One region of the Rhodoferax ferrireducens T118 genome, then DNA from elsewhere that is predicted to be linked to it. Evidence: predicted binding sites of a transcription regulator. Region 1 holds the regulator's gene; each other region holds the start of a gene.

Region 1 (7,758 bases):
AATGCCTTGTCGCACTACACCGACTGGACCGTGGGTCACGTGCACTCAGGAGCGCTGGGTTGGGTGGGTCTGGTGACCATGGGCTCCATGTACTACCTGATCCCGCGTCTGTTTGGCCAGAAGCAGATGTACAGCGTGAAGGCCATTGAGGTGCATTTCTGGACCGCGACGATTGGAATCGTGATCTACATCGCGGCCATGTGGATTGCCGGTGTGATGCAGGGTTTGATGTGGCGCTCGATCAACCCCGATGGCACCTTGACCTACACTTTTGTGGAATCCGTCAAGGCCACGTTCCCGTTTTATGTGTTGCGTTTGCTAGGTGGTCTTTTGTACCTCGGAGGCATGCTGGTCATGCTCTGGAACACGTTCAAGACGGCGACCAATGGCCGTTCCGTCACCGTGACCATTCCGGCCGCTGTTGCCCACGCTTGAAAAGGAAAATACCATGGCAAACAACAAGGCAAGCGGCGCACTGTCGCACGAAAGAATCGAAACCAACAACTTCCTGATGATCGTTTTGATCTTGCTGGTGTTGCTGGTGGGTGGCTTGGTGGAAATTGTTCCGCTGTTTTTCCAGAAGTCCACGACTGAGCCGGTCAAGGGCCTGCAGCCTTACACGGCACTCCAGTTGGCGGGGCGTGACATTTACACTCGAGAGGGTTGCTACAACTGCCACTCACAAATGATTCGACCGTTCCGCGCCGAAACCCTGCGTTACGGCCACTATTCCGTAGCGGGCGAATTTGTCTACGACCATCCATTTCAATGGGGCAGCAAGCGCACCGGTCCTGATCTGCATCGCGTCGGTGGCAAGTACAGCGATAAGTGGCACACAACGCACCTGAACAATCCGCGGGATTTGGTGCCTGAATCGAATATGCCGGCTTATCCATGGCTTCTCAGAGACTCTGTCGATGCGGATTCGATGCCGGCGCACATGAAAGCATTGCGGATCGTCGGCGTGCCTTATACCGATGAGCAAATAGCCAAGTCATCGGAAGAGTTGAGAGGCAAGAAAGAAGTTGAGGCCGTCATTGCCTATTTGCAGGTTTTAGGAACCTTGGTCAAGTAAACGGGAGATATTTTGTATGGAACTCGATATCAACACCCTTCGTTCGATGGCCACGGTGGTTAGCTTCATCACATTTATTGGCATCATTGTGTGGGCTTACTCCCGCCGAAATGCGGCTGATTTCGAGGAAGCCGCGAACCTACCTTTTGAACAAGACTGACGAACTGCAATAAAAAAAGAGGATAAAAGATGAGCGACTTTACAAGCAATTTCTGGTCGATATATGTCGCCGGAATCACCATCGTCAGTATCGTGGCCTGTTTGCTGCTGCTGATATTGACCGGCAAGTCCAAAGGCATGTCGACCAGCGATAACACTACCGGGCATGTGTGGGATGGCGATTTGCGGGAGATGAACAACCCCCTGCCGCGCTGGTGGGCCTGGTTGTTTGTCATCACGATTGTTTTTTCCTTCATCTATCTGGCGCTGTATCCAGGGCTAGGCACTTATGGCGGCAAGTTGGGCTGGACGTCCGTTGGGCAACACCAGGCGGAGGTCGATAAAGGCAATGCCGAGGTCGCCCCCTTGTATGCCAAATTTTCAGCCATGAAACCCGAAGACGTGGCCAAAGATGCACAGGCCATGGCTATTGGTGAGCGTTTGTTCATGAACAACTGCGCCCAGTGCCACGGCTCTGATGCTCGCGGCAACAAGGGTTTTCCGAACCTGACTGACAACGATTGGTTGGGTGGCGGTACGCCGGAGATTATCAAAGCCGACATCACCAAGGGTCGTATTGCCGTGATGCCACCGATGGCAGCGGCTGTCGGCACGGCAGAAGATGTCAAGAACCTGGCACAGTATGTGTTGAGCCTGTCTGGTAGCCCACACGATTCTGTTCAGGCAGCCCTCGGTAAGGAAAAATTTGCTGTCTGCGCCGCTTGTCACGGTATCGACGGTAAGGGTAACCAGACACTTGGTTCAGCCAACTTGACAGACAACATTTGGTTGCACGGCTATGGCGAGGCTGCCATTGTTGCCATGATCAATGAGGGCAAGACAAACCAGATGCCCGCCCAGGCTGATAAGTTGACAGAGGCTCAGGTTCACGTGTTGGCTTCTTATGTTTGGGGGCTTTCCAACAAGGGCGGTATCGCCGCTCAGTAAGCTCTATATCATTAGTCTGGTAGTCACTCGGAAAGTACGCTGTTGAACAATAAGGCATTCGGCAATTACAAGGTCATCCCCATCGTTCATCAAGAAGGCTTTGAGCCGCCGCGTCCGCCCGAATCAGCGGATGACGGCATGCTCTCCCTGTACGCCTCGCACCAGACGATTTATCCGCGCAGTGTCTCGGGCCTGTTCTCCAACTGGCGCTGGGGCATGGTCTGGCTGACCCAGATCATCTTTTACGGTCTGCCCTGGCTGGAGTGGGGCCAGCGCCAGGCCGTCCTGTTTGACCTGGCCTCCAGGCGCTTCTACATCTTTGGCCTGGTGCTGTACCCGCAGGACTTCATCTACCTCACCGGTATTCTGGTCATCTCGGCCCTGTCGCTGTTTCTCTTTACGGCAGTGGCCGGGCGCCTGTGGTGTGGTTACGCCTGTCCACAGACGGTCTATACCGAAATTTTCCTCTGGATCGAGAAAAAGGTCGAGGGGGATCGCTCAGCGCGCCTGCGCCGCGACGCCCAGCCTTGGTCGCTGGACAGGGGCATGCGCAAATCCACCAAGCATTTCCTGTGGCTGGCCGTGGCGTTTTGGACCGGCTTTACCTTTGTCGGTTATTTCACACCGATCAAACAACATGGCGTCGACCTCCTGCAGATGAGCATGGGCTCCTGGGAAGTGTTCTGGACCTTCTTCTATGGCTTCGCCACCTACGGCAACGCCGGCTTCATGCGCGAGCAGGTCTGCAAGCACATGTGCCCCTATGCGCGCTTTCAAAGCGCCATGTTTGATAAAGACACGCTGATCGTCACCTACGACACCGAGCGCGGCGAGCCCCGCGGGGCCCGCTCACGCAAGGCCGATCCCGCCCAGTTGAACCTGGGTGCCTGCGTCGATTGCAGCCTGTGTGTCCAGGTCTGTCCGACCGGCATTGATATCCGCAAAGGCCTGCAATATGAGTGCATCGGCTGTGGTGCCTGCGCCGATGTCTGTGACGAAGTGATGGACAAAATGGGTTACGCACGCGGCCTGGTCAAGTACACCACCGAACACGCCATGCAGGAGCATTGGACCCAGTCGCAAACCTTGCGTCACGTGCTGCGCCCACGCATTCTGGTCTACACCGCCATTCTGGCGACGATTGTGATCGCGATGGTGACCAGTCTGGCGCTGCGCAAACCGTTCAGGGTTGATGTGATCCGGGATCGCGGTGTCATGGCGCGCGTGGTCGAGGCGGGCAAGATTGAGAACGTCTACCGTCTGCAAGTCATGAACGCCACTGAAACGGATCAGCGCTTCAAAGTCACGGTGTCTGGTCTACCTGGGCTTGAAGTAACCTCGGACAACGAATTGACGGTACCCGCAGCGCAGGCGCGCTGGCTGGTGGTGCGGACCCAGTTGCCACCCGAAGTGGCGCCGCCCGGCTCACATCCGATCAAATTCGAAATTGAATCAATTGACATGCATGTCCATGATGCAGAAAAATCCGTGTTTTTGGTGCCGCAATAAGGATAGTTTATGAAAAACGATACCCTCAAATCTCCTGAACCCTGGTGGAAGTTTGGCTATGTTTGGCTGGTCGTGGCTGGTCCGGCTATCGTGGTCGTGGCCGCTTTTGTTACTTTGTATCTTGCCGTGACGAGACCTGATCCGGTCATTACCGAAGACTATTACCGCCAGGGGATTGAAATCAACAAGACATTGGGAGATGATGCGCAGGCTGCCAGCATGGCACCAGCCCTGCAGGCCCGTAACCATGCGCAGACTGGCTTTGTCACCGGTTCCAAAGCTGTCCATAGGCCTTGAACGTAATGACCTCTGAAATACAGGACGCCCGATTATGTTGTCGCAACGCTTAATGTGGATTATCTGGCCTGCCTTTCTGGTGGCTGGTGTGCTTGAAGTGCTTGTATTTGCAATGGTCGATCCGCAGGACCTGCAGTGGTTCGGGCAACCCATCGGGTTTTCCCGTCAGGGTGTTTACACCATGGCGTTTTTTGTCTTTTGGGGCATCACCATGTTGGCCAGTGGCTTGACCACCTTGCTGTCGATGTCGCCGTTTGAAGTCAACCGCTGCCCTTTGCCGGCGAATGCACGCCCGGAGAGCTGCTCCAAGCAAGGGCGCTGCTGAGTCGGTTTTTCTCAGGCTGTTCCGGCACCGGATTTTGGATTGACAATATCCTTCAACGCGTCCGTGTTGAGGATGCGGACATGACGTTGTTTGACTTCCACGATGCCTTCTTCAGCGAATCTTGAAAATGTGCGGCTCACGGTTTCGAGTTTCAAACCCAAAAAACTGCCAATTTCTTCGCGCGTCATGCGGAGTATCAATTCTGACTGCGAGAAGCCGCGGGCGTGCAGTCGCTGAACCAGATTCAAAAGGAAGGTAGCCAGACGCTCCTCTGCGCGCATGCTGCCCAACAGCAGCATCACTCCGTGCTCGCGTACGATCTCGCGGCTCATGATCTTGTGGACGTGGCGCTGGAGTGAATTGACTGCGCGTGACAGCTCTTCAATACGATCAAATGGCATGACACAGACCTCAGCGTCTTCCAGGGCAACGGCGTCGCACGTGTGGTAGTCGTTGACGATTCCGTCGAGACCCACGACTTCGCCGGCCATTTGGAAGCCCGTTACCTGATCCCGTCCATCCTCGGAGGCTACACAGGTTTTGAAGAAACCGGTGCGAATGGCATACAGGCTGGTGAACTTCTCGCCATTGCGAAAAAGAAGAGAGCCACGCTTGACCGTGCGCCGCGCGGCGACCATGTCATCGATCAAATCGAGTTCTTCTTCACTCAGGCCCAAGGGCATGCACAGCTCCCGCAAGTTACAGTTTGAGCATGCGACTTTGATGGTGTGAGGGTTCATGATGTCATTTTGGCACTAATCATTGACCTGTCCTGATGTGGGTCAATTTTTTAGGTCTTACACTTCTTTATGATTCAATCTAGGTCAAGAGACGATTTCAATTATTGAGGCACATTTGTCAAAATTGACAAGGAATTTCCATGAACACAGCCGTTGCTGAACCAATTTCCGAAGACCTCATCCGTCGTTTCGATGTATCGGGACCGCGTTATACCTCTTATCCCACCGCGGACCGTTTTGTTGAGGCATTTTCAGTTGAGGACTATACCCAAGCCTTGAAGCTTCGGCGGGCTGGGGGGGCGGCCATGACGCTGCCATTGTCTTTATATGTTCACATCCCTTTCTGTGAATCCCTGTGTTATTACTGCGCCTGCAACAAGATCATCACCAAGCACCATGATCGGGCCGGCCCTTATTTGCGCTACCTGAGCCGCGAAGTCGATTTGCACACGGAGCAACTGGGTGTAGGACAAACGGTGACCCAATTGCATCTGGGTGGTGGCAGTCCCACTTTTTTGACGGATGATGAGCTGCGCGAGTTGATGGCCATGTTGCGGCGCAACTTTACCTTCGCCCCAAGCGGTGAATACTCGATCGAGGTGGACCCGCGCACCATCGACGCGTCGCGGCTCGATACCTTGGCCGAGTTGGGATTCAATCGTTTGAGCTTTGGGATTCAGGATTTCGACCCTGATGTTCAAAAATCGGTACACCGTGTGCAGCCGGCCGAACAGGTTTTTGCCTTGGTGGCAGCCGCCCGCGAACGCGGTTTTGATTCCATCAATGCGGACCTGATTTATGGCCTGCCTCTGCAAAGCCCGGAGTCATTTGACCGCACACTGGCGCAGGTGGTCGAGTTGCGGCCGGAGCGTATTGCCTTGTACGCCTATGCCCACTTGCCCGAGCGTTTCAAGCCCCAGCGCCGCATTCCGACCGTGGAGATTCCCAGCGGTGCGGCCAAGGTGGCCATGCTGGCGCGGTCCATGGCCGCTTTTATGGGTGCTGGTTATGTCTATGTCGGGATGGACCACTTTGCATTGCCGACGGACTCGCTGGCGATTGCCAAGCGGCAAGGTCGGCTGCATCGCAATTTTCAGGGCTACAGCACCCAACCCGATTGCGACCTGATTGGACTTGGCGTGTCGTCGATCGGCCGGATTGGCGCCACCTATAGCCAGAATGCCAAGACCCTGGAAGAGTATTACGACTATCTGGATCAGGGGCGCTTCCCCGTGGTGCGCGGCTTGGCGTTGACGCGTGACGACCTGTTGCGTCGCGCCGTGATCATGGCCATCATGTGCCAAGGGCAAGTTCTGTTCGAGTCCATTGAGTTGGCGCATCTGATCGAATTTCGCAAGTACTTTGCGCCTGAAATGGAAGCCCTGCAAAAGCTGGCGGATCAGGGCATGGTCACGGTGGACGATGTCGGCATTCAGGTCACTGACATGGGCTGGTTTTTTGTCCGCGCCGTGGCCATGGTGTTTGATCGCTATTTGCAGACCGACCGCACGCGCGCGCGGTTTTCCAAGATTATCTGATCGGGTCAATGCAATCCTCTCTGGCTGTCACCGCCTTGTTGATGGGCCTGGCCGGAGGGCCGCACTGCATTGCCATGTGTGGCGCTGCCTGTGCCGGGATCGGGCAAGCAGCAGGCCCGCGCAAGAATTCAGCCATGTGGAGCTTCCAGATCGGTCGGGTATTGGGCTATTCCGCACTCGGGTCGCTGGCGGCAGCCTCGATGCAGGGTTTGGGCTGGTTGACGGTGCAGTCGGCCGCGTTGCGCCCGGTGTGGACGCTGTTTCATGTCGCAACCCTGGTGCTGGGCCTGTTGTTACTCTGGAAAGCGCAGCAACCGGTTTGGCTGGAGCAGGCGGGCAAAAAAATATGGATTGGTGCACGCTCCCTGGCTGCCGGGCGGGGCCGGGGTGCGCCACTGGTGATTGGCGCTCTCTGGACTTTTTTGCCCTGCGGCTTGCTCTATTCGGCGCTGCTGGTTGCCGCTTTGACAGGCCATGCCCTTGAAGGCGCCTGGGTAATGGCCTTGTTTGCCTTAGGCACCAGTGTCTCCATGATGGCGGGTCCCTGGTTATGGCTGCGTTTGCGGGGTAATGGGGCTGGCGATTGGGGTGTGCGCCTGGCCGGTCTGGCATTGGCTGCCAGTTCGGTCTGGGCTTTGTGGATGGCGTATGCCCACGACGCCGCGCCCTGGTGCGCAACGCCTTGACGAGTCGTTTTTTGCCGACTCCGAGCGCCCGGTTTCAACGCGTCTTGACCCGGTCGCCGTCTTTGAGCTTGGTGTCCGGGTAGACGATCACCTGAGTATCCTTGGTCAGCCCCGTCTTGACCCAGGCCAGGGCACCGTTGCGTGCTGCCACTTCAATCTCTTTCAGGCGAGCATGGCCCTTGTCCAGCACAAAAAGGCCTGAGCGGGCACCAACCGGAAACAAGGCGCTGACCGGAATCATGACCGCGTTTTCCACGACTTGGACCAGCACACGCACATCCACCTTGAACCCGTCGCCCAATGCCTGCCATTTTTCGGGAGGCGAGGTGATGTCGATAATCGCATTGACGCGCTGTTCTTCCACCCCCAAAGCCGAGACTTTGGTGAATGCCGCCGGTTCGATGAGCCGAACTTGTCCTGTCAGCACGTCGGGTCCACCCCAGTTTGAGAGCTGCACCGCGGTGCCCGGCTTGATCTGCGC
Region 2 (7,758 bases), 580 kb from region 1:
CACGACCGAACGCGGGATGCGCGCGCCATTGAACAACATTACGATGTTTCCAACGACTTTTATCGCCTCTGGCTGGACGAGGCCATGGTCTATTCCTGCGCCTATTTTCCGAGCGGCACCGAGACACTGGCTGCGGCACAGACGGCCAAGCTTGATCACATTTTGGTCAAGCTCATGCTCCAGCCAGGCGAGCGGCTGCTCGATATCGGTTGTGGCTGGGGCGCCTTGGCCATGCGTGCCGCGCAAAAATTTGGTGCGAAGGTGGTGGGTGTCACCTTGTCAAAAAACCAATACACGCTGGCGTGTGAGCGCGTCGACCAGGCTGGCCTGGCCGGCCAGGTCGAGATCAGGTTACAGGATTACCGCGATATTGACGAGCGCGATGGACTGTTTGACAAGATCACCTCGGTGGGCATGTTCGAGCACGTCGGACTCCTTCATCTGCCGTCGTATTTCGCCAAGATCAGCGCCCTGCTCAAGGACGGCGGGCTGGTGCTGAACCACGGCATTACCTCGACCGATCCGGACAGCGGGGAATGCCCCTTGGGGGCGGCCAGTTTCATTGAAAAATACGTGTTTCCCAATGGTGAATTGCCCCATGTCAGCAAAGCGCTCAGGGACATGCAAAGCGCCGGGCTCGAAGCGCTTGATGTGGAATGTCTGCGCCGCCACTATGCCCGCACGCTGGCCTTGTGGTCGGACAACTTTGAGAGTCAAAGTGACGCGATTCGCAGCGTGGTGAGTGAGACCACGTACCGCGTCTGGCGCATTTACCTGGCGGGTTGCGCGCATGCCTTTGCGCAAAATTGGGTGTCGATCTACCAGGTGCTGGCGTGCAAGGCCGGCACCAGCGAGGCGCTCAATCCAACGCCCTGGTCACGCGCCTACATGTACCCAAACAGTCAGTCCCATTGACAATTCTCAATCCATTCAGACTGCGATTGACTATAGTGAAATCGTACTTCGCAAGGAACGCCGGAAGGCGTGCCGACCGGGTACGACGCTGGGGGGTTCAAGAAATTGAACCGAGTCTTGATGCTCCACATCAAGACGGATGAGGACGTCCCCAGACGCGTCAGCCTGACACGCTGACCTGGGTTCCTCGCCACCACCGCCAGCCCCTTAAAAGGCTGGCGGGTCTTTTGGTGCTCATGACCGGGGACGCAGCTTCGCCCAGCGACCTAGGAATGGGCCTGAAGAAACTTTCCAATCTCTCCAAACGCTTCCCGACCTTCCGGCAAATCCGGGTGATAGATCTGCCAGACATGGACCATATGGCGCCAGGTCTGAAAGGTGACGGGTGAACCGGCCGCGATGGCCTTGTTGACGTAGCGTCGGCTGTCGTCGAACAGCATCTCGGACTCGCTGGCATGCACCAGCAAGGGTGGCAGTCCCGACAGATCGCCAAAGACCGGGGACAGAACCGGGTCGCTGGGACGCACGCGATTTTGCAGCCAGGTGGCCCACAGCAGCACGGTGCGTGGAATCCTGGTCAGCGGCTTGAACAGCGGCCCCAGCATGGGATCGGTGCCGAGATTGTTCTTCAGGCTCGGGCTGCCCAGGGTGGCATCGGTGGCGGGCGACAAGGCCACGGCGGCATTGGGCGCACGCAGGCCCTGGTCGCGCACCCAGGCGATCAGGGACAGCGTCAGGTTGCCACCGGCAGAATCTCCGGCCACAAAAACGGCACTGGCCGCCTCTGGACCGGCGGGCCCATGGTCGAGCAGCCAGCAGTAGGCGCTGCGGCAATCCTCGATGCCCGCCATGCGTGGATGTTCCGGCATCAGCCGATAGTCGATGGCCAATACGGCAGCATTGGCGACTTCGGAAAATTTTCGCGTCAGTCGGCGGTGGCTCTTGGGGCTGCCCATGGTGTAGGCCCCGCCATGGATGTAGAGCAGGCGACGCCGATGGTCAACGCCGGCTGCCAGCACCCATTCGGCAGGGACGCCGGACGCGTTGACGGCGATGACCTGGGTCGTCGAATCGCTGTCAGCGAACAGGTTGTCCATGTAGTGACGCAGCAGGGCCAGATGCTGGCTGCGCGGCGTGCTCTTGAGCGTTGTGGCAATGCCGCCGAGCGAGGTCACCACCGCCTGGTGCGCTTCACTGGGCGCAGCGTCGATCAGATGGCGCTGGCCGGCGGGCCGATCAAAAGCGCTCAGGTCAGCGCCTCGCAGATAGAAGGCTCCGATGGCCCAGACCGCCACGACCAGCGCCAGCACCCACAGGAGTATTTCAGTCACCTTGGATTTACTTGATGGTCGTGCTGTTCTTGGGGTAGCCCAAGCGGGCCAGCGCCTGTTTCACGCGCGCATCAAACGCGTCACTGACGCTGTTGATACTGTCGTCCACCACTTTGCTGGCGTCATTGATGCGATGCTTGAGCATGTCGGCGTTGCTGTCGATGGTGCCGCGAGCCTGGGATTCCATTTTTTCGCCGGCCTTGACCAAGGCCTCAAAGGCCTTCTCGCCTTTGGTTCCGGTCGAGGTGGTGACCTTGGCCAGTGCACCCAGGCCCGCCAGCCAGATGGCGCGCTGCGAATCGATCAGTTTGAGTGAGGCATCCCGCGTCAAGTGCACGACCGAGCTCACTTTTCTGCGGCCTTGCGTGGCCACCTGCTTCAGGGTTGTGGTCTTGGCTGGCGCATGCGACCTGGCTTTTGCCGCTGGGGCCTTCGACCTGGGTTTGCTGACTGCCTTGACGACAGCCGCTTTGGCAGCGACAGTCTTGTTTGCCAGGGTCCTTGCAGTTTTTTTGGCAGTGCTTGTGGTTTTCGAAGCCATGAAAAATCCCCTTGTTCAGTGATGAAACCGGCCGTCAATTAAATGCATGGCGGCATTGCGTGGGCAAGTATCCATCAGCTTCTCTAGGGAAGACACCTTAACTTGGGATCAACCGACCGAGGTGTTCAGGGGGCGCCTGGGAAAGAAGTTGACGGGCACTTCACCCGGCGCTGGCGCGAGGGACTTGATGGTTTGTTGCAATACCGAATTCTTGATCGTGCCCATGACATGCATTTCACACGGCTTGCAGTCAAAGCGCAGGGTGAGTTTCTCGCGTCCGTTGATGAGTTGTAATGGCTCGGCCTTCACCGTGCCCTGCACGCCGATCACGCCCTTGGCCTGTTTGGGGCACAAGCTCAATGAAAAACGCACGCAGTGCTTGGTGATCATCAGGCTGACTTCACCCAGTTCTTGCGCCGCTTCGAAAGCGGGCGCAACCACCTTGACGCCGTGGCGGGCGTAAAAGGCATGGGAGGCCTGGTTGAAAACATTGGCCAGATAGCTCAGTGTGTCTTCAGGGTAGGGTGCTGGCGGCTCCACGGCAGCGGCGCGTGGCAATCGTCTGAATGCCTTGGTGCGTGCGGTTTCCAGTGCCTCCAAAGCGTCCCGGCGCAACGGGTTGAGGACCGACGGGGGCACAAACCAGGCTTGTGAAAATTCCACCTGCACCGCCAGCGCCGTAAAAATGCTGTTGCCCATTTTGCCGAGGTGCTCACGCAGGCTCGCGTTGGCGACTTCCCTGTCCTTGGCCAGTGTGCGGACCAGGTTGGCGTGGGCCGTGGCCGTCACGCCGTCTTCGTCGGTCAGGCTCAAGGCCAGGCCCTGTGGCGTATCTGCCAGATGTAGCCAAACGCCAATGCGCCGGTCGCTTGATTTTTTCTCCAGGCCGCGCACCCACTCGGTATCGCGGTTGCGGTTGACCTCCACGCCTTTGCGCAGGTCCTTCAGATCACTCAAGGCGTCTTTGGGAAACACGCGCCAGCGGCCCTTGGCAGCGTTGAGGCTTTCAGCCCGGTTGATGGCCAGGCCGACCAGCTCTTTTTGCAAGTCGTAGTAACAAAGACCGTCGCCGTTGTGCAAGGCCTGCGCCGGATCGCTCACAGCCAGTTCCACCCAGTTGGGGCCGACCTGGGTCACAAAACCAATGGGCTGGCCGGGGTTCTTGGGCGTGTCAAACGCGCCAATGTCCGCCTGACGGCCTCGCACAAAATAATCGGTGAACTCGCGGTTGAAGTTCTGGTTCGGGTCAGGCGTAAAGCTGAATGTGGTGCTGCCGCTGGATGCGCGCGCCAGCGGCTGCTTGGAGGTCTGGCGTTCTTCAATCAGGGCGTCCAGTCGCTTGCGGTAATGGGCCGTGATATTTTTCACGTAGCCCATGTCCTTGTAGCGGCCTTCAATCTTGAAGCTGCGAATCCCCGAGTCCACCAGAGCCGCCAGGTTGTCGCTCTGGTTGTTGTCTTTCATGGACAGCACGTGTTTGTCGTGCGCCACAAAGCGACCTTTATCGTCAACCACCTGATAGGGCAGGCGGCAGGCCTGGTTGCACTCGCCCCGGTTGGCACTGCGCCCGGTGTGGGCGGCGCTGATGTAGCACTGGCCGCTGTAGGCCACGCACAGTGCGCCATGCACAAAAAACTCCAGCGTGCAGCGCTCGGGATCGGTCGCGGCACGGATGGCCAGGATTTGCGGCAGGGAGAGTTCGCGCGCCAGCACAATTTGCGACAGGCCCACGTCCTGCAAAAAACGGGCTTTCTCTGGTGTGCGAATGTCGCACTGGGTGCTGGCATGGAGCTGGATCGGCGGCAGGTCGATCTGCAGCAAGCCCATGTCCTGGATGATCAGGGCATCCACTCCCGCGTCATACAGTTGCCAAACCAGCTTGCGCGATGGCTCCAGCTCGTCATCGCGCAGCACGGTGTTGAGCGTGACGAAGACACGGCTGTTGAAGCGGTGGGCATGGCGCGTCAGCCGGGCGATCTCGGTGACGCTGTTGTCCGCATTGGCGCGCGCGCCAAAGGACGGACCACCGATGTAAACGGCGTCGGCACCGTGGTTGACGGCTTCGATGCCAATGTCGGCGTCACGCGCCGGGGCTAACAGTTCGAGTTGATGGTCAAGCAGTGACATAGGCCCGATTATCCCCGGACCCCATGGCGTTTGAAGCGCCATGAACCGATAGGTTATCGTTACACCATGACGCATCAACCCTTAACCCGTGCTGCCACTTCATCGTCCCTCCGATTTGACGCCGTGGACGCCCTGCGCGGCTTGGCGATGGTCTGGATGACTTTCTTCCATTTCAGTTTCGACCTGAACCAGTTCGGCTACATCAAGCAGGATTTTTATCATGCCCCGCTGTGGACCTGGCAACGCACCTTGATCGTGAGCCTGTTCTTATTTTGTGCCGGACTGGGCCAAGCCATTGCCGTGGCGCAGGGACAGCGTTGGCCGCGCTTCTGGCGCCGCTGGGCGCAAATATTGGGCTGTGCGCTGCTGGTCACGGTTGGTTCCTGGTGGATGTTCCCGCAAAGTTATATCTACTTTGGTGTCCTGCACGGCATGGCGCTGATGCTGATCATTGCGCGCCTGACAGCGCGTTGGGGCGGGCGTTTATGGTGGCTGGGGGCCTGCGCAATTGCTATCCAATTAATAGCATCTTACGCCCTTCAGACGGAGGCTACAGCCCAATTGGCCGAAATGTTGAATTCCCCCCAACTGAACTGGCTGGGCCTGATTACACGCAAACCCATTACCGAAGACTACGTGCCGCTGCTGCCCTGGCTGGGCGTGATGTGGTGGGGTGAGGCGGCCGGAACATGGTTGACGCGCCATGGCGCCGCCTTGTCATGGCGCCTGCCGGCGGCGTTCAAACCGCTGGCGATGCTGGGGCGTTGGAGTCTGAGCTACTACATGCTGCACCAGCCGGTGTTGCTGGGCGGTCTGATGGCCGTCGGGTGGTTGGCAAAATAGCACAGCGAGGTTCTGTGGCTGGTTATGAGCGCGTTGTTGGCCAAACTGTTTGACTTCATCTACCCAGCGGGAGCCGATGGTGTCGGCAGAGATTGGGACCCGGGCCCCAATCTCTGCGGGACGCGTCTTCTGCGGGCCGAATTCTGAAAGCTCCTGGCGATTAGGCAAGGATTGCGACCAGAGCAGCTGGCATCGGATCACTCTCGCAGAGATCATTTCAGATCCCAAGAACGGGGACTCAAAAGCTCAGCTTGCCGAAATCTCGCACTTTGCGTTTGTATCAAGGCCTCTTTGATCTGCCTCAACCCGCATCGCTATTTTTGTCTAGACCTGAAAGCTGGCTGAAGGGTTGCCGCCGACAGTCGGAAATACATTCGCTGCAGCAACGGCGCGATATGCGCTGAGCAAGCCCGACATATCAACTGCTGGCGGTGTGCAGCACGTCGAGGTTCTCGGTAAGACCGCTGAACAGAAGAGGTTAGCAATGAAAATCAAGTGGAAGACCCTAGCGCCATTGTTCGTATGGCTCGCCATCGTGCTTAGCCCGATTCCCACCGGACTTGTGGCCAACCAGTGGAACTATTTCGCCGTATTCGCGGCGGTGATCACAGGCCTGGTGTTCGAATCGTTCCCAGTGGGTGCAGTCGGCCTCATCGGCCTGACGTTCGCAGCGGTCATGGGTTATGTCGAACCCAATCCAGGCAAATCCATCAAGTGGGCGCTTGCCGGCTTCTCGGAAGGCACCGTCTGGCTGATCGTCGGCGCGTTCATGTTCGCCGTGGGTTACCGAAAAAGCGGTTTGGGCGAACGCATTGCGTTGCAACTGGTCAGGTTGCTCGGCAAAAGAACGCTGGGTCTGGGTTATGCCGTGGCCTTTGCCGACGTGCTGCTAGGGCCGGCAACCCCGTCGAACACGGCGCGCAGCGGGGGCACCATTTTCCCGATCATCAGCAACATTCCCAAGATCTTCGGATCAGAGCCCGGGCCCACGGCGGGCAAGATCGGCACCTATGTGATGTGGACGGCATTCGCCACAACAGGCGTGACCAGTTCGCTATTTTTTACCGCACTGGCACCGAATGCGGCCGCGCTGAGCATCGCCAAGAAAACCGTCGGTGTTGATGTGAGCTGGGCACAATGGTTCACCGGCTTCGCACCGCTGGGCATCCTGTTGATCTTGTTGGTGCCGCTGTTGAGTTACGTCCTGTGCAGACCCGAAGTGAAGGAGAGTCCGGAAATCGTGGAGTGGGCTGCCGACCAACTCAACATCAAAGGCCCTATGTCGCGCAACGAGTGGCTGATGACGGCGTTTGTTCTGCTCGCCATGTTTCTGTGGATCACCGGGGCCAACAAGAGCATCACGGTTCCATTCTTCGGATCGAACTACATCAACGCCACGATGGTGGTACTGGTGGTCATCTCGCTGATGCTGGTGACCAAAGTCATTGACTTCGCCGACATCATCGCCGAGAAGGGCGCTTGGGAGGTGTTTATCTTCCTGGCTTCACTGCTCACCCTGGCGTCAGGTTTGAACGAAATCGGCTTTATCAAATGGGTTGCCGAGTCGTTTGCCGCGCCCTTGCATGGGGTTTCACCGACGTGGGCGCTGATTGCACTGGTCGCGCTGTTCTTCTGGATTCACTACTTCTTTTCGAGTCTCACGTCGCACACTGCGGCAGTGCTTCCTGTCGTGCTGTCGGTAGGGGCGGCAATTCCAGGTCTTTCGGTTCCGACGCTGACCATGTTGTGTATGTACAGTCTGGGCCTGATGGGCGTAATTGGCCCGTACGCCACCGGTCCGGCACCGATCTATTTTGGAAGTGGTTACATCGGCAAAGCGCAGTTCTGGAAGCTTGGCCTGATATTCGGTCTGGTGTACTTCGCAGGGCTGATCCTGATCGTTCTGCCCTGGTTGCAGTCGGGCCTGTGAGGATCAGCGAATGAATTCTTCCAACCTCATTCCCGTCACCCTGATTCCCGGAGACGGCATCGGCCCCGAAA
Region 3 (7,758 bases), 1.7 Mb from region 1:
TTGCAGCGCCAGCGTCGGCGCGGCCCGCAATTCATCGGTCCACAAAATGCTGCCGTCGCGAATGACAAATTCGAGTTGCGAAAAGAACCAGTCGACTGCACTACTCCCGGTGTCACTGGTTTGGGAGAAATCGAGCCCTGCCACGCGAATTTTTCCGTCCAAGGCTCGCCGGATACTGAGCTGTGGCCGTTCCACATACAGTTGCTCAAAGCCCAGGCGCCAGACCGAGCGGGGCGACAGCGCGGCCAGAACCCGCGGCAAGCGCAAGGCTTCCCGGCCCTGCTCGTCAAACAACTCGACATCGGTCAGTTCGAACGACGGAATCATGCCGCTCGATTGGGCCGTAATGGCGCCAATGCGCACCGGCACCCCCAGTGCCCGCGCGGCGTAGGCTTCCAGCTGCGGGCGAAATTCGCCGATTCGCGGCACAATCAGCCAGTGCAATGCCCCCCAGGTCAGCCCGAAAACAAACCACGCAGCCAACACCAGTCCCAGCGACCAGCGGGCCACGATGGTCCAGGTTTTCAGCAGTGAGGATGGGACGGGTGTCAAGTCAATCATTGTGAGCTTGTAAATATGACAGGAATTATGACCGGCCCCGCTTTGTCAGCGCACTCGCGTTTTGGCCAGCGTATTCGTCGCCGATTTGAGAGCCAGCTGCATTTGTTACCCCCAGGTCTGCCAAGCCCGGCGTCGATGGCGCAGGCCTGTGACGCCTTGCGCGCGCTGGGCCTGGACAGCGCCAGCGCTTTGCGCACCACCCGCCAGCTGGTGCTGGAGCGCTTGCTGTGCCTGGACTGCGACCAGCAAGCGCCGTTGCAGCAGGTGACGCAGGCCATGACCGACCTGGCCGAGTTCGCGCTGAACACTGCCTGCGCCGAGGTGGAGCTGACACTGGACCAGACCCACGGCGCGCCCACGACCGCAGCGGGTGCGCGCGCGCAACTCTGGATCGTCGGCATGGGCAAGCTCGGTGCGCGTGAGCTCAACGTGTCGAGCGACATCGACCTGATCTACGTTTACGACGAAGACGGCGACACCGCCGGCGATAGCCAGGGGCGTGGCCGCATTTCAAATCAGGAATATTTTGCCAAGGCGGTGCGGGCTATTTACGCGCTGGTGGGCGACACCACGGAGCACGGCTTTGTGTTTCGGGTTGATCTGGCGCTGCGACCCAACGGCAATTCAGGGCCACCTGCCGTGTCGTTGGACGCGCTGGAACAATACCTGCATGTGCAGGGCCGGGAGTGGGAACGATTTGCCTGGCTCAAGAGCCGGGTCGTGGCCCCGCTGGGCTGTGTGGCGGACGGCTCGACCCTGGCGTTGCGTAACGTGGTGATGCCGTTTGTGTTCCGGCGCTATCTTGACTACAGCGTGTTTGATGCGTTGCGCGTGCTGCACCGGCAGATTCGCGAACATGCCAGCAAACGCAGCGCCGGGCACCCGGAGCGGGCCAACGACGTCAAGCTGTCGCGTGGCGGCATTCGTGAAATCGAGTTCATTGTTCAATTACTGCAGGTGGTGCGCGGTGGGCAATTTCCCGAGCTCAGAACGCGTGCCACGCTGAGAGCGCTGCCGCGGCTGGTCAAAGCGGGACTGATGCCGAAAAACACGGCGCAGGCACTGGCCGATGCCTATGTCTTTTTGCGCCAGGTCGAGCACCGGATTCAGTACCTGGACGACCAGCAAACCCATGTGTTGCCCACGCAGGACCAGGATCTGACCTGGATCGCCAGCACCCTGGGTTTTGCCACCGCGTGCCAGCTCTTGCACCAGCTCGACGCGCACCGCGAAGTGGTGGCCGAAGAATTTGACAAACTGCTCGGCGGCGGGGCGGATCAGAGCTGCAAGGGCTGCAACGGGGGCAATGGCGCCAAGTCGGCCGCCGCACCCGGCTTTGACGAAGTGCTTGAACAACTGGCTGATCAGTTCCGCCAGCGGGTGGCCAACTGGCGCGAGCACCCGCGGGTGCTGGCTTTGAAAGAAGAATCGCGCACCCGGCTGCTGCGTCTCATTGCGCGCACCGCCCAGTGGGTGCGCGAAGGCCGAGCAACCGAAGCCGCTGCCGTACGCCTGGTGGACTGGATGGAGCCGCTGTTACGGCGTGAAAGCTACCTGGCCCTGTTGCTGGAGCGACCCAACGTGCACGAGCGCTTGCTGCGCCTGCTCGATGCGGCGCGCTGGCCGGCGCGCTATTTGCTGCTGCACCCGGGTGTGATCGATGAGTTGGCCAGCGCCGACTTCCTGGATGAGCGCTTCTCTGCCAGCGATTTCGAGCATGAACTCGATCACCGACGTGCCGCGCTGGCGGGCACCGGCGAAGACGATGACGAAACCCTGCTCAATTTGCTGCGCCGCGCGCATCACGCCGAGGTGTTTCGTACCCTGGCGCGTGATGTGGAAGGCAAGTTGACGGTCGAGGCGGTCGCTGATGACTTGAGTTCACTCGCTGAGGCGGTCCTGCGCGTGACCACCCGCTGGTGCTGGAGTCGCCTGAAAAACAGGCACCGGGAAACACCACAATTTGCCATCATCGCCTACGGCAAGCTCGGCGGCAAGGAACTTGGCTATGGCAGCGATCTGGACCTTGTGTTCGTCTTTGACGACGATGATGAGCGCGCTCCGGAAGTCTATGCCAGCCTGGTGCGCAAATTGATCAACTGGCTGACGGTTAAAACCGGCGAGGGCGACCTGTACGAGATAGACACCGCGTTGCGCCCCAACGGCAACGCCGGGCTCTTGATCACCAGCTTTGACGCCTACGCCAACTACCAGCAGCAGCGTGGCTCTAACACTGCCTGGACCTGGGAGCACCAGGCCATGACGCGGGCCCGGTTTGTGCTGGGCGACGACACGCTGCGCCAGCGTTTTGATGTCATTCGCAAATCGGTCATCTCCGCGCCGCGCCAGGCAGAGGGCCTGAAAACAGAAATCAAGGCGATGCGGGAGCGGCTGCGCGACGCCCATGCTGGCAAAGAGGGGTATTTTGACGTCAAGTACAGCCCCGGCGGCATGATCGATGCGGAATTCGTCATGCAGTATCTGGTGTTGTCGCAGTCGGCGCAGCTACCCGAGTTGCTTGACAACTTGGGCAACATTGCCCTGCTTGAGCGCGCGGAAGTGATGGGCCTGTTGCCCGTCGGTGTCGGCCATGCGGCGGCCAGCGCCTACCGTACCCTGCGCCAGGTGCAGCACCGCGCACGCTTGAATGATGAGCCCTACCAGGTTCGTCTGCCGCAACTGCAGGCCGAGCGCGATGCGGTGCTGGCGCTGTGGCACGCGGTGTTCGGCGCCGCGCTCCCTTGAGTCCCGGCCTGGCTGGGTCCGGGTTTGCCCATTTGCTGATTTGGATCAACCGCAGACAGAAAGATTCTCTTGACAGGGTCAAATCTATCCAAACGCTACATTTAGTGGTTAATATCCTGTTCCACACTACCTATAGTGTTCAAAGGGAACAAGATGAGCGCAACAAAGCCACCCGTTTTCAGCCACATCATCAAACGCGACGGTGGCATCAAGCCGTTTGACGGCGCCAAAATAGCCCACGCCCTGGCACGCGCCGCCCAGGTCAGCGGTGAGTTTGACGATACCGAGGCGCAGCGACTGACCCACTACCTGGTGCTTCCAAAAATCAAGGTACACGGTCAAGTCACCCCGCACATTGAGCAGATTCAGGACGCGGTCGAATCTGCCCTGTTTGACGCCGGTTACCCCAAGACGCTGCGCGCCTACATCGTTTATCGCGAGCAGCACCACAAATTGCGCAGCGATCGCAAAACCCTGGTTGATGTCGAGTCGAGCATGAACGAGTACCTGCAGCAGTTGGACTGGCGCGTCAACGCCAATGCCAACCAGGGCTACTCGCTCGGTGGACTGATCCTCAACGTCTCGGGCAAGGTCATTGCCAATTACTGGCTCAATCACGTCTACCCGCCCGAAGTCGGCGCCGCGCACCGCAGTGCGGCGATCCACATTCACGACCTGGACATGCTCGCCGGTTATTGTGCGGGCTGGTCGCTGCGCACGCTGCTGCATGAAGGCCTGAATGGCGTGCCGGGCAAGGTCGAATCGGGGCCCCCGAAGCACCTGTCGAGCGCGGTCGGACAGATCGTCAACTTCCTGGGCACGCTGCAAAATGAGTGGGCCGGGGCGCAAGCCTTCAGTTCCTTCGACACCTACATGGCACCTTACGTCCGGCAGGACAAACTGAGCTACGACGAGGTCCGCCAGAGCCTGCAAGAGCTGATCTACAACCTCAATGTGCCCTCGCGCTGGGGCACGCAAACGCCTTTTACCAACCTGACCTTTGACTGGGTCTGTCCGCAAGACTTGCGCGAGCAAATTCCCGTGATTGCGGGAAAGGAGATGGCGTTCAGCTACGGTGAACTGCAGCCTGAGATGGACATGATCAACCGTGCCTACATTGAAATCATGATGGCCGGGGATGCCAAGGGGAGGGTGTTTACCTTCCCGATTCCGACCTACAACATCACCGAAGACTTTGACTGGTACAGCACCAATGCGGAGCTGCTGTTCGAAATGACCGCCAAATACGGTTTGCCCTACTTCCAGAATTTCATCAATTCGGAACTCAAGCCCAACATGATCCGCTCCATGTGCTGTCGCCTGCAGCTGGACCTGCGCGAGCTGCTCAAGCGCGGCAACGGCCTGTTCGGCTCGGCCGAGCAGACCGGCTCGCTCGGCGTGGTCACGATCAACTGCGCGCGCTTGGGGTATCTGCACCGCGGCGACGAAGCGGCCATGCTGGCGGCGCTTGACGCCCTGCTGGAACTCGGCCGCGACAGCCTGGAGATCAAGCGCAAGGTGATCCAGCGCCACATGGACAACGGCCTGTTCCCCTACACCAAGCGCTACCTGGGCACGCTGCGCAACCACTTCTCCACGCTGGGGGTGAACGGTATCAACGAGATGATCCGCAACTTCACGCAGGACAAGTACGACATCAGCGGCGAGTGGGGTCACGCTTTTGCGGTGCGCCTGCTCGACCATGTGCGCGCCCGCATGCTCGAATTCCAGGACCAGACCGGCCACATGTACAACCTGGAGGCGACACCGGCCGAAGGCACGACCTACCGCTTTGCCAAGGAAGACGCCAAACAGTTCCCGGACATCCTGCAGGCGGGCACCAAGGACATGCCCTACTACACCAACTCCAGCCAACTGCCGGTGGGCTTTACCGACGATCCGTTTGAGGCGCTGGAACTGCAGGACGATCTGCAGCGCAAGTACACCGGCGGCACCGTCTTGCACCTGTACATGACCGAGCCCCTGAGCAGCGCCGAGGCCTGCCGCCAACTGGTCAAGCGTTCGCTGTCGCGTTTTCACCTGCCCTACATCACCGTGACGCCCACCTTTTCGATCTGCCCGAAACATGGCTACCTGGGCGGACGGCATGACTTTTGCCCCAAATGCGACGCCGACCTCATTTCGCGCAAACAACTCGAAACCAATACCCAAGGAGACTGACATGACCGATCTAAGCGAACAACAATTGCTGACCCCCCAAGCTGTCGTACTGCGCGACGACGAACGCCAGCGCTGCGAGGTGTGGACCCGCGTGATGGGCTACCACCGCCCCATGTCGTCCTTCAACACCGGCAAAAAAGGCGAGTTCCATGAGCGCACTTACTTTGACGAGCGCTGCTGCAGCCCGAGTCAGCCCGACGCCTGATCGGGTCGATGCGTTGGCGGCCGGCGCGCCAGCGCTCACCCTCAAAGTAGGCGGCATCACACCGTTCAGCGCTACCGACTATCCCGGCAAACTCGCCGCCGTGGTATTTGTCCAAGGTTGCCCGTGGCGCTGCGGCTACTGCCACAACCCGCATCTGCAGCCACGCACCGGCAGCAGCCTGGTGTCATGGAGCGCCGTGCTTGCCTTATTGAAGCGGCGTGTCGGGCTGATTGATGCCGTCGTCTTCAGCGGTGGCGAGCCGACCATGGACCCCGGTCTGCTTGATGCCATGCGTGCGGTGCGCTCACTCGGTTTTGGCGTTGGCCTGCATAGCGCCGGCATGTACCCGCGGCGTTTGGCCGAGGTGCTGGAGTTGGTGGATTGGGTCGGCCTGGATGTCAAGTCATCATGGCCGGGCTACGACGCCATCACCGGCATCGCTGACAGCGCTCGCCAGGCCCGCGCTAGCGCACAGCTCGTGCTGGCCAGCGGCATCGCGCACGAATTTCGCACCACGGTGCATCCCGCGCTGCACACCGAAGCCGACATCCTGGCGCTGGCGAAAACCTTGCAGGCCATGGGCGTGCGCCACTATGTGCTGCAGGTATTTCGCGCGACCGGCTGTGGCGATGCCCGACTCAATGCCGGGTCCACCCTGGGTTACCCCGGCGCTGAGCTGCTGGCCCAGGTGGCGGCCCTGTTTGACAGCTTTACCTTGCGCCAAGTCTGACGGCATCAAGTAGTAACATTAGGCAATCAGGGTAAACCCTGATCACTTTTGTCCTTATTTGAAAGCCGGATCAATAACCATGAAACTTGCCATCTCTTATCCCATGTCACTTCGCCTGACCGCCGCTGCCGCGTTGGGCCTGACGACTGCCGTGGCCTTTGCCCAGGATGTCCAGATCGTCCGCATCGCCCACGCCGGCCCAACGTCTGGCGGCATTGCCCATATTGGCAAGGACACCGAAAACGGCGTACGCCTCGCCATCGACGAGCTGAATGCGCAGGCGCTTGTGATTGGCGGCAAGAAGATCAAGTTCGAACTGGCCGCCGAGGACGACGCGGGTGACCCGCGCCAGGCCACCACGGTGGCGCAGAAGCTGTGCGACTCCCATGTGGCGGGCGTGGTGGGCCACCTGCAGTCGGGCACCACCATCCCGGCTTCCATGGTCTACAACAAGTGCGGCCTGCCGCACATCACCGCAGCCGCCACCAACCCGGACGTGACCAAGCACGGCTACCCGACGACGTTTCGTCTGATCGCGAACGACAACGCGCTGGGCGCGGCGCTGGCGTATTTTGCCCATGACGCGCTCAAGCTCAAGACGGTCGCCGTCATCGACGACCGCACGGCTTATGGCCAAGGTCTGGCCGATGTGTTCAAGGCCACGGCCCAGCAAAAGGGCATGCGGATCGTGGCCGAGGAGTTCACCAACGACAAGGCGACCGACTTCATGGCCATCCTGACGGCCATCAAAAGCAAAAAACCCGACGCTATCTTCTACGGCGGCCTCGACGCCCAGGCCGGCCCGATGCTGCGCCAGATGGAACAGCTTGGCATGAGTAATGTCAGATATTTCGGCGGTGACGCCCTGTGCACCGAAAAACTGCCGGAGCTGTCAAGCAAGGCGGGCACATTGAAGAACGTGACCTGCGCCACCGGCGGAGCATCGGTGCAAAAGATGCAGGGCGGCGCTGCCTGGAAGAAGAAGTACGACGCCCGCTTCCCCGGCCAGTTCCAGATCTACAGCCCTTACGCCTACGATGCCACCTTCGTCCTGGCGGACGCCATGAAGCGTGCCAACTCGGTGGACCCCAAGGTCTATGTGCCTTTTATTGGCAAGACCCACTACAAGGGCGTGACAGCCAACATCGCGTTCACGTCCAAAGGCGAGCTGACGCAGCCGAGCGTCACGCTCTACACCTACAAGGACGACGTGCGCGCCGCGCTGAACTGACCGTCTGCGACCCTGCAGGCAATAAAAAAGGACTTGGCATTTCTGCCGAGTCCTTGATTGAAATTTAAGGGATGGTGGACCGAAGGAGGATCGAACTCCTGACCT
Region 4 (7,758 bases), 1.1 Mb from region 1:
CCGGTCATTTGTGTCAACAACAATATCAAACGGATACATGCGGCCTGCCGCTACGAACTGGCAGCGAATCCCTCATGGTTGGGGTTCGCCTGTCGGCCGGCAACCCAGCGTGGAAGCATCGAAGCGAAAATTCCGTCCGAGAGAACGAAATGAGGGTAAAGCGTGGCCGGCGCGTGGAATCCTGCAAGCGATAAACGCGCATCGCCGAGCCAGGTGTGGATTGTTGACAGTTCGACGGTACCGTCGGACCAACGGTCAAACTTCACGGGAAGCAATATTATGAAAAACACCCTTGCACTTGCATGCATACTCTCTGCCCTTGCAATCCCAAGCTTTGCGCAATATACGCCAACAGAGTCACCGGCTGAAATGGGTGCCAAGCTCGTTGCCGAACGTGACGCTGCATGGCGCAGAGCTCATTCCGGCAACACAGAGGTCCAAGAACCGATGGCTATTCATCATGCAAGGCACGTTAACCATGCCAAGCACACGAAAATCGTCAAGCATGTGAAGCATGTTAAAAACGCGAAGCACCATGTAACAAAACCTGTTGACAGTAACGTTAGTCCCGTAAATTCTCAATGAATTGAGTAGCGGGTCAATAATCTCATCTAAGTCCAAGGCTTGGATTGGTTTGTGAACTGCATCTGGTAAAGGTACCAGTGCCGCTTTCATTTTGGCTCCGCTCCCTTCATGAGACTTGACGTAACGTTTAATGACCAAATACATATCTTCGCTTCACCAGCCTAAAGTCGGATTCTTCATCCTGCGCTGGACCGTCGGTGGACTGATGCTGTTGCACGGCGTGTCCAAATTGATGCACGGGTTGGGGCCTATCGAAGGCATGCTGGTTAGCTCCGGCCTCCCAGCTTTCATTGCCTATGGCGTTCTGATTGGTGAAGTTGTGGCGCCATTGTTCGTGCTGGCCAACCGCTTTGTTGCTCCGGCAGGCCTCGTAATGGCCTTCAACATGGTTGTCGCCGTGGCATTGGCACATACCGCTCAAATCTTCACACTGGGCAAGTCTGGTGGCTGGGCATTAGAGTTACAGGGTTTGTACTTCTTTGGCTCACTGGCCATAGCCTTGATGGCACCCAGGCAGCCCGACTAGTTTGCCGGTCGAGGTTCTGCTAACCGGAGGTCGAATGGCCATGGCTGCATCGTTTCGTGTTGCACTGTCTACAGAAATTTCGCCCATGGCATGGGGAGCATGCACTGCGCAATACGATCAAGTCGGTGCGGCGCGATTCGAAGCCCGGGCGGCTTCGCCTGCCCGCACCGTCGCGCCGGCGTTACCTTCAACTTCTAGCGCCCTAACCAGCAGCACCGGCACAGGTGCCATGCGAACAATCTGCTCCGCGTCACTGCCCAGTAACCAGCGTCCCACACCGCGGCGGCCATGGGTACCGATGACGATGAGGTCGGCGTCCCATGCCTTCGCCTGATCGACGACGAGATCTGACACCCGGGTCACCATGCCGTCCAAGAGCAATGTGTCAACCTTGACGCCGCTGGCCGCGACACGGATTCTGCCCTGCTCGAGAATTTGTTCGCCGGCCTCTTTCAATCGCGGAATCACATCGGCGGCATAGGCCGCATAGGTTTCGAAGCCTGTGGCGAACGTCAATGCGTCCGAGACGTGAATGAGGCGCAGGCTTGCACCTGTGAGCTTGGCCAGCTTGATAGCCTCGTCAAGTCCTAGGGTGGACGTGGCGCTGCCGTCGATAGGGACAAGAATACGTTGGTACATAAATTTAACCTCCGCCGGTGGCATTTAGTCGAAATTTGCACAGTGTCGGTCGATCAATGAAGTCTGCATTGATAGGCATCAATGCAGACCAGCGTCCTGTCAAACTTCAGTAAAGGAGATGTCTTGCGAAAAGACAAGACAGCCCTGACTGCCAATACTCTGACACCTTGCGTGTTACAAATAGACCTCCTTCAAGGGCTAGCCAATTCCTCCAGTGCTTGCGGAGCGTCCAGGTCCAGCGTGCGAATGGCACCGGTGTTTAGAAATTCGTCAAGCATCCAGTCACCCTGAGATTGCGTAACTCCAGCCGGCTTCAGGGCTTGGTTGAGCGGCATGCCGGCCAATGTAACGCGCATGAAATCGATCCATATGGGCAGCGCCAATGTGGCACCAAACTCGCGTCCACCCAGAGACCGGGGTTCGTCGTAACCCATCCATGCCACCGCTGTCGTGTCACCGCTGTAGCCCGCAAACCAGCCGTCGAAAGACTGACTGCTGGTGCCCGTCTTGCCCGCCAGGTCCTGCCGTCCAAGCTTTTGAGATGCGGCAGCACCGGTGCCCGAGCTAGTGACTTCATGCAACATGCTGTCAATGATGAACGCCTTGCGCGCATCGAGCACGCGCGCGGTCTCCTGCGCGGGAACAGTCGGCTTGGCCTCAAAGAGCACGGTGCCACGCGTGTCCACTACCTTTTTAATCAAGTGAGGGTTGACCTGAAAACCCCCGTTGGCAAACACCGAGTAGGCCTGCGCCATTTGTAGGGGAGTGACTGAACCAGTGCCCAGCGCCAGGGTGTAGTTCACTGGCTGCTTGGTGGCATCAAAGCCAAAACGGGGCAAAAAGTCATGTGCGTACTTCGGCGTAATGGCGCGCAGCAGGCGCACTGCAGCAACGTTTTTGGACTGTGCAAGTGCAACACGCAGGGTGATTGGGCCGTCGTATACGTCATCGTCATTCTGTGGTTGCCAGGGCTGACCGCCGGTCTCCAGACCACTCAGCGTCAGCGGCACATCGTTAACGAGGGTGCCTGGCGAAAAACCTTTTTCCAGCGCAGCGGAATAAATGAAGGGCTTGATGGCTGACCCCGGTTGGCGCCATGCCTGGGTAACGTGATTGAGCTGGCTGGCATTGAAATCAAAGCCGCCCACCAATGCGCGATATGCTCCAGTCTGATTGTTCAGCGCCACAAAGGCCGCACCTACGACGGGCAATTGCGTGATGCTCCAGCGGCCCCGACTATCTTGCACCACACGGATCACGGAACCCGGCTTGATCTTGAGTGTCGATGGTGCCGTGGGCGCCAGGGCCGCTGCAGCCCTGCGCAGGCCTTCTGCGCCGATCTGGATCTCATCACCAGTGGTCAATATCGCACGCAGGCTTTTTGGTGTCACAGCGATGGTCACAGCAGACAATAACTTGTCACTGGCGGGATGTTGTTGCAGGGTAGCTTCAATCGATTTTTGGCGCTCAATGGTGTTGCGAGGTAAAGCCACAAGGGCCTCCGGACCACGGTAACTATGGCGTTGGTCGAAAGCCATTACATTGCGCCGCACTGCGTCATATGCGGCCTCCTGGTCGGACTGCACAAGCGTAGTGATGACGCTGATTCCTCTGGTGTAGGTTTCTTCCTTGAACTGGGCGTACATCGTCTGGCGCACCATTTCTGCAACAAATTGCGCATGGCCGTTGATCGACTGGCCTTCGCCGAGCGTATGAATGTTCTCCTGAAGCGCGGACTTGTATTGCGCTTCGTTGATATAACCCAGATCGCGCATGCGCCTCAGCACCAGGTGTTGGCGCGCTTTGGCACCTTTGGGGTTAGCCACCGGGTTGATGCTTGACGGCGCTTGAGGCAGGCCGGCCAGCATGGCCGCCTGCGCGATGCTCAGATCCTTGAGTGCTTTGCCAAAATAGACCCGAGCCGCACTGCCGAATCCATATGTCCGCTGACCCATGTAGATTTGGTTCATGTAGAGTTCCAATATCTGGTCTTTGGTTAACGCCCGCTCGATTTTGTAGGCCAGCATCACCTCCGTCACCTTGCGCGAAAACAGTTTCTCCTTGGTGAGGAAGAAGTCACGTGCCACTTGCATGGTGATCGTTGAAGCACCTTGTTTGAGCCCGCCGCTCAAGTCGGCAATCACGGCTCGCGCCATGCCCTTAAAGTCAACGCCACCATGCTCGTAAAAGCGCGAATCCTCGATCGCCAGCAGGGCCTGTTTCTGGACAAGTGGAATGTCCTTGATCGCGACAACGTCGCGCCTCTCCTGACCGAATTCACCAATGAGCACGTTGTCGCTGGTGTACACGCGCAGCGGAATTTTTGGCCGATAGTCCATTAAGGCGTCCAGATTCGGTAAATCCAACGGCGTGGCGGCAGATGCGAAGGGCAAGGCAACCGCCCACAGCAGCACCAGCCGGCAGAGAAATGGAGAGATTAGATGTTTCACGTCGAACAGACCAATATGGCCTAAAGTGCGCGCTGTGTGGGACAGCCATGCGGAAGATGACTGTTCATTATCGTTACGGCAAGACCAGCGAGTGTTGCAACTCTGGTTATTGATTCCTGAAAGTTGTAATTTTTTGCTACTGCCGGGCGTCCTGGTGCGGAGCAGACAAGAGCTGCGTCGGCCTCCGTTGAGTTCATTGGGTACTGTTAGTTCCAGCAGCCACGTCGCTTTCTTCGGCGTAGGGAAATGCAATTTCCAACCGCTCCGGTTTACTTCACTTTTGACGGGTTGTTGCCAAGGCCAGGCACGGATGGACCAGCGGTTTTTCTCGGAGCATTTGGTGTTGCTTTGCTTGCTGAATACATGGCTCTGCCAGGCGTTGGTCGCGGGTCAACTCCTGCATTGAAGACGAATCGGCGTCTGGCCGTCTCCGCAGCAAACGGATGGGGCTCTTCAGCGGGACTATGGGTGCGCGCGCTGGACCGCTCCTGTCCGTGGCGTTATCAGAGTAGTAAATCCTGGGTCTTTGCTTCATCTGCAACACTCCTTCTGCGTATGCAGTTTCTAGTGTGTTGCATCGACCGGTTGAATCCAAGACGGACTCCGGCCATTCGCCGGGGCTGTCCAAGGACTAATTAGGCGGGCAAATGCGGTGTTATGTTCGACATGGCTCGATCAACGTAATGCTCTTTTTCACCAACGGGGGCCACATGGCGCATAGCGGATTTTGCGGCTTCAAGTCCTTCAAGACACGCAATGACCCAAGCCGCCAAATACAGAGATGCAAAGCATCCGCCGGCTGTAGCCAGATTGCCATTAGCGTAGAACGGCTGATTCAGGACATCGACACCGGCCTCTGGCACCCAAGGTTTTGTAAGCAGGTCGGTGCAGGCCGGAATCTTCTTCAGAAACTCGAATGGTTTTTCTGTGGCGGTAGTGTGTTTTCCCCAGCGGGGGCCTTCTTGTTTAGCTGGGCGCTGGGCGACGATGAGCCATGGACAAAACTGGCAATTCGATGTGCATAACAACGCCATAAAATGAATGTCTTCATAAACACTAACCCGGCGGCCATCTGGCCCCGCTAACCCTCGGGCGCCACTTGACTCACCGCATTGCAATTAACGGTTATGGCCGCATTGGCCGCTCTTTTTTGCGCGCCTTGCAGGAATCTGGTCTACGCGAACAGCTTGCAGTTGTGCACATTAACGAACCGGCGGATCTCGATTCGATTGCTTACCTGACCCGTTTCGATTCAACACACGGGCGCTTCCCGGGCAAGGTGGAGCGACACGGGGATGGGCTTTTAATCGACGATGCACAGATCAGTGTTAGCCACGCCACCTTGCCGCAGAACGTCGACTGGAAGGCGCTTGGCATCGATCTGATGATCGAATGTTCTGGCCAGTATGGACAACGCGGTGAACTCGATGCGTTTCTCAATGCTGGCGTTGCTCGGCTGCTGCTTTCTCATCCTGGCCACTCGGCAAGCGACGTGGATGCGACCATCGTCTATGGAATCAACCATGGCACGCTGACCGGTACTGAGCGTCTGGTCTCCAACGCATCATGCACGACCAACGCGGTGGTGCCGGTACTAGATTTGCTCGACCGGGACTTTGGCGTTGAGCAGGTTTTTTTAAGCACGCTGCATTCGGTTATGAACGATCAGCCGCTGCTTGACGGCTACCACCATTCCGACCTGCGTCGAACCCGTTCGGCGATGCAGTCGATGATTCCGATATCGACCGGACTGGCGCGTGGCGTTGAGCGCCTGTTGCCACAGTTGATGGGCCGCGTGCAGGCTAAGGCAATTCGGGTGCCGACGCTGAATGTGTCGGCGATTGACTTGGTCGTGCATTTGAAAAAAAGAGTCGATGCATCCACGGTCAATCGCCTGTTGGCTGATGCCGCCGCCGGCCCGTGGGCAAAACTCATCGCCTATTCCGAAACTCCGCACGCCTCAATTGATTTCAACCATGACCCGCATTCAGCCATTGTCGATGGCAGTCAAACGCTCGCGGCCGGCGATCGGTTGATCAATCTGCTGGTCTGGTTCGACAACGAATGGGGTTTTGCCAACCGCATGCTCGATGTAGCGAAGCACTGGCTGGGGAAAATTGGCTGCTAAATGGCTGTAGAGCGTTGTTGGAACCTCCGGATCCCAGGCGTCATTTCTGTTGAACTGGCATGATGCAATAGGATTCAATGGCAAGAAAGCATCTTTCCCCAAACGCAAGTGACGGCGCCCTCAGGATAAACCGGTGCCATTCCATGGGATAGAAGAAAGAGCGCAACCAGACTCCTCAATCACTCAAGTGATCGCCGCAGCTCAATCGCATGATCTCGCTGTGAAACCGCCTGCAGCGTGCATGAACTGATAAGCGTGCTTACGACTATAAAAAATCGTCTCCAAAATTCAACGCCTCCAGCATTCATGCGGGTTAGCGGCGTGGCAAATTGACAACACGTCGATTTAAAATCGTAAACAACTTTACACCATTGACCGCAACGATTGGGTCTTGTAGCGCCTGGACTTGTCAATGTAAACATTTCGGGTGCCGTAAACCGGTCTGTCGTCGCTGGCTCTTATGTGCCCATTGCGGTCAGCCAGGGTTGTTTAAGGCGGTCATTCGTTTTGCCCCATCGAAATGGGAAAACGGACGTTCGCATCAGCCGTGCCGGATCTCCTGAATATCCGGCTACTTCGGCATTGTGTTTTTGCACAGCCTCGGCTGAAACCTGACACCGACCGTTGCGCGCTGCGGCAGTCCGGTGCGCTTCGGGACTTGACGTTCACGCCGGCCGTAGCGATGAGCGCCGGTTAGCCGGCGGTCAGACCTGGCAGCGACAACTCATGCCGCGAGCGAACCGGAGCTCTGGACCGATAGCAGCCGTCTGCGTCCGGAGTCGCCCCGCGAAAATTGCGTCCGCATGCCGGCCCGATATGTGCGATCGCTGGTATGGTTGGCGCTGGCTTGCCAGCGTTCACTTTCCGAGCAACTTGGCCATGTGCTGCCACGTGCGCAGCAGCAGGCCCGCGCGTTCCACATCGGCCTGCGCGACGAGCGGGGCTTCGCCCATTGGCTTACCGTTCGAGGTCGCGACCACCTTGCCGATCACAGAGCCCTTGGTCACCGGCGCCTCCAAGCCCGACTTGAGCTCCACTGAGGTCTGCACCTGCTGGCCGCGCGGCACGGTCAACATCCACGGTGCTCCCAGACCCGCGGCGACCGTATCTGCCTTGCCGAAGCTGACCTTAGCTGTCGTGACCACCGTGTTCGGCTGAATCGGAGTGGCCTTCTCGAAGCTGCTGAAGCCCCAACCGAGCAGCGTTCGCGTCTCGTCAGCACGCGCCTGGGCGCTGTGGGTGTTGAGGATGACCGTGATCAGGCGCATCCCGTTGCGCTTGGATGAGGTGACCAGGCAGTAGCCGGCATCTTCGGTGTGGCCAGTCTTCAGTCCGTCAACGGTGGGATCGGTGTAGAGCAGGGCATTGCGGTTGCCTTGCTTGATACCGTTGTACTTGAACTCGCGTTCCGCGTAGATCGGGTAATAGTC

Evidence for each region. The regulator FNR, encoded in region 1, switches genes on or off when oxygen is low (the NO sensors DNR and NnrR bind a similar motif). The targets are predictions, from matches to a motif close to TTGATNNNNATCAA.
Region 2: a site for FNR is predicted at 6,049-6,062, ahead of RFER_RS12180 (DASS family sodium-coupled anion symporter). Genes of this name have one in related genera too.
Region 3: a site for FNR is predicted at 3,342-3,355, ahead of RFER_RS01830 (ribonucleoside triphosphate reductase). Genes of this name have one in related genera too.
Region 4: a site for FNR is predicted at 1,819-1,832, ahead of RFER_RS04565 (universal stress protein). Genes of this name have one in related genera too.

Annotation. Positions count from the first base shown of each region.
Region 1 is NC_007908.1:2,074,877-2,082,634, forward strand. It holds gene ccoN (cytochrome-c oxidase, cbb3-type subunit I) at 1-435, shown strand, start outside; gene ccoO (cytochrome-c oxidase, cbb3-type subunit II) at 449-1,075, shown strand; gene RFER_RS09765 (cbb3-type cytochrome oxidase subunit 3) at 1,092-1,235, shown strand; gene ccoP (cytochrome-c oxidase, cbb3-type subunit III) at 1,265-2,182, shown strand; gene ccoG (cytochrome c oxidase accessory protein CcoG) at 2,225-3,691, shown strand; gene RFER_RS09780 (FixH family protein) at 3,701-3,988, shown strand; gene RFER_RS09785 (hypothetical protein) at 4,023-4,313, shown strand; gene fnr (fumarate/nitrate reduction transcriptional regulator Fnr) at 4,325-5,053, opposite strand; gene hemN (oxygen-independent coproporphyrinogen III oxidase) at 5,194-6,591, shown strand; gene RFER_RS09800 (sulfite exporter TauE/SafE family protein) at 6,600-7,277, shown strand; gene RFER_RS09805 (efflux RND transporter periplasmic adaptor subunit) at 7,312-7,758, opposite strand, start outside.
Region 2 is NC_007908.1:2,653,998-2,661,755, reverse strand. It holds gene RFER_RS12205 (SAM-dependent methyltransferase) at 1-915, shown strand, start outside; gene RFER_RS12200 (alpha/beta hydrolase) at 1,182-2,246, opposite strand; gene RFER_RS23005 (phasin family protein) at 2,254-2,787, opposite strand; gene RFER_RS12190 (peptidase U32 family protein) at 2,896-4,914, opposite strand; gene RFER_RS12185 (heparan-alpha-glucosaminide N-acetyltransferase) at 4,981-5,757, shown strand; gene RFER_RS12180 (DASS family sodium-coupled anion symporter) at 6,242-7,687, shown strand; gene RFER_RS12175 (isocitrate/isopropylmalate dehydrogenase family protein) at 7,698-7,758, shown strand, end outside.
Region 3 is NC_007908.1:371,099-378,856, forward strand. It holds gene RFER_RS01820 (YhdP family protein) at 1-561, opposite strand, end outside; gene glnE (bifunctional [glutamate--ammonia ligase]-adenylyl-L-tyrosine phosphorylase/[glutamate--ammonia-ligase] adenylyltransferase) at 589-3,306, shown strand; gene RFER_RS01830 (ribonucleoside triphosphate reductase) at 3,460-5,487, shown strand; gene nrdD (anaerobic ribonucleoside-triphosphate reductase) at 5,489-5,692, shown strand; gene RFER_RS01840 (anaerobic ribonucleoside-triphosphate reductase activating protein) at 5,637-6,422, shown strand; gene RFER_RS01845 (branched-chain amino acid ABC transporter substrate-binding protein) at 6,502-7,653, shown strand; tRNA gene RFER_RS01850 (tRNA-Ala) at 7,726-7,758, opposite strand, start outside.
Region 4 is NC_007908.1:959,142-966,899, forward strand. It holds gene RFER_RS23935 (hypothetical protein) at 280-585, shown strand; gene RFER_RS04560 (DoxX family protein) at 716-1,111, shown strand; gene RFER_RS04565 (universal stress protein) at 1,229-1,750, opposite strand; gene RFER_RS04570 (penicillin-binding protein 1A) at 1,942-4,200, opposite strand; partial or broken gene RFER_RS23310 (AraC family transcriptional regulator) at 4,836-5,108, opposite strand; gene RFER_RS04580 (type I glyceraldehyde-3-phosphate dehydrogenase) at 5,300-6,328, shown strand; gene RFER_RS04585 (D-alanyl-D-alanine carboxypeptidase family protein) at 7,186-7,758, opposite strand, start outside.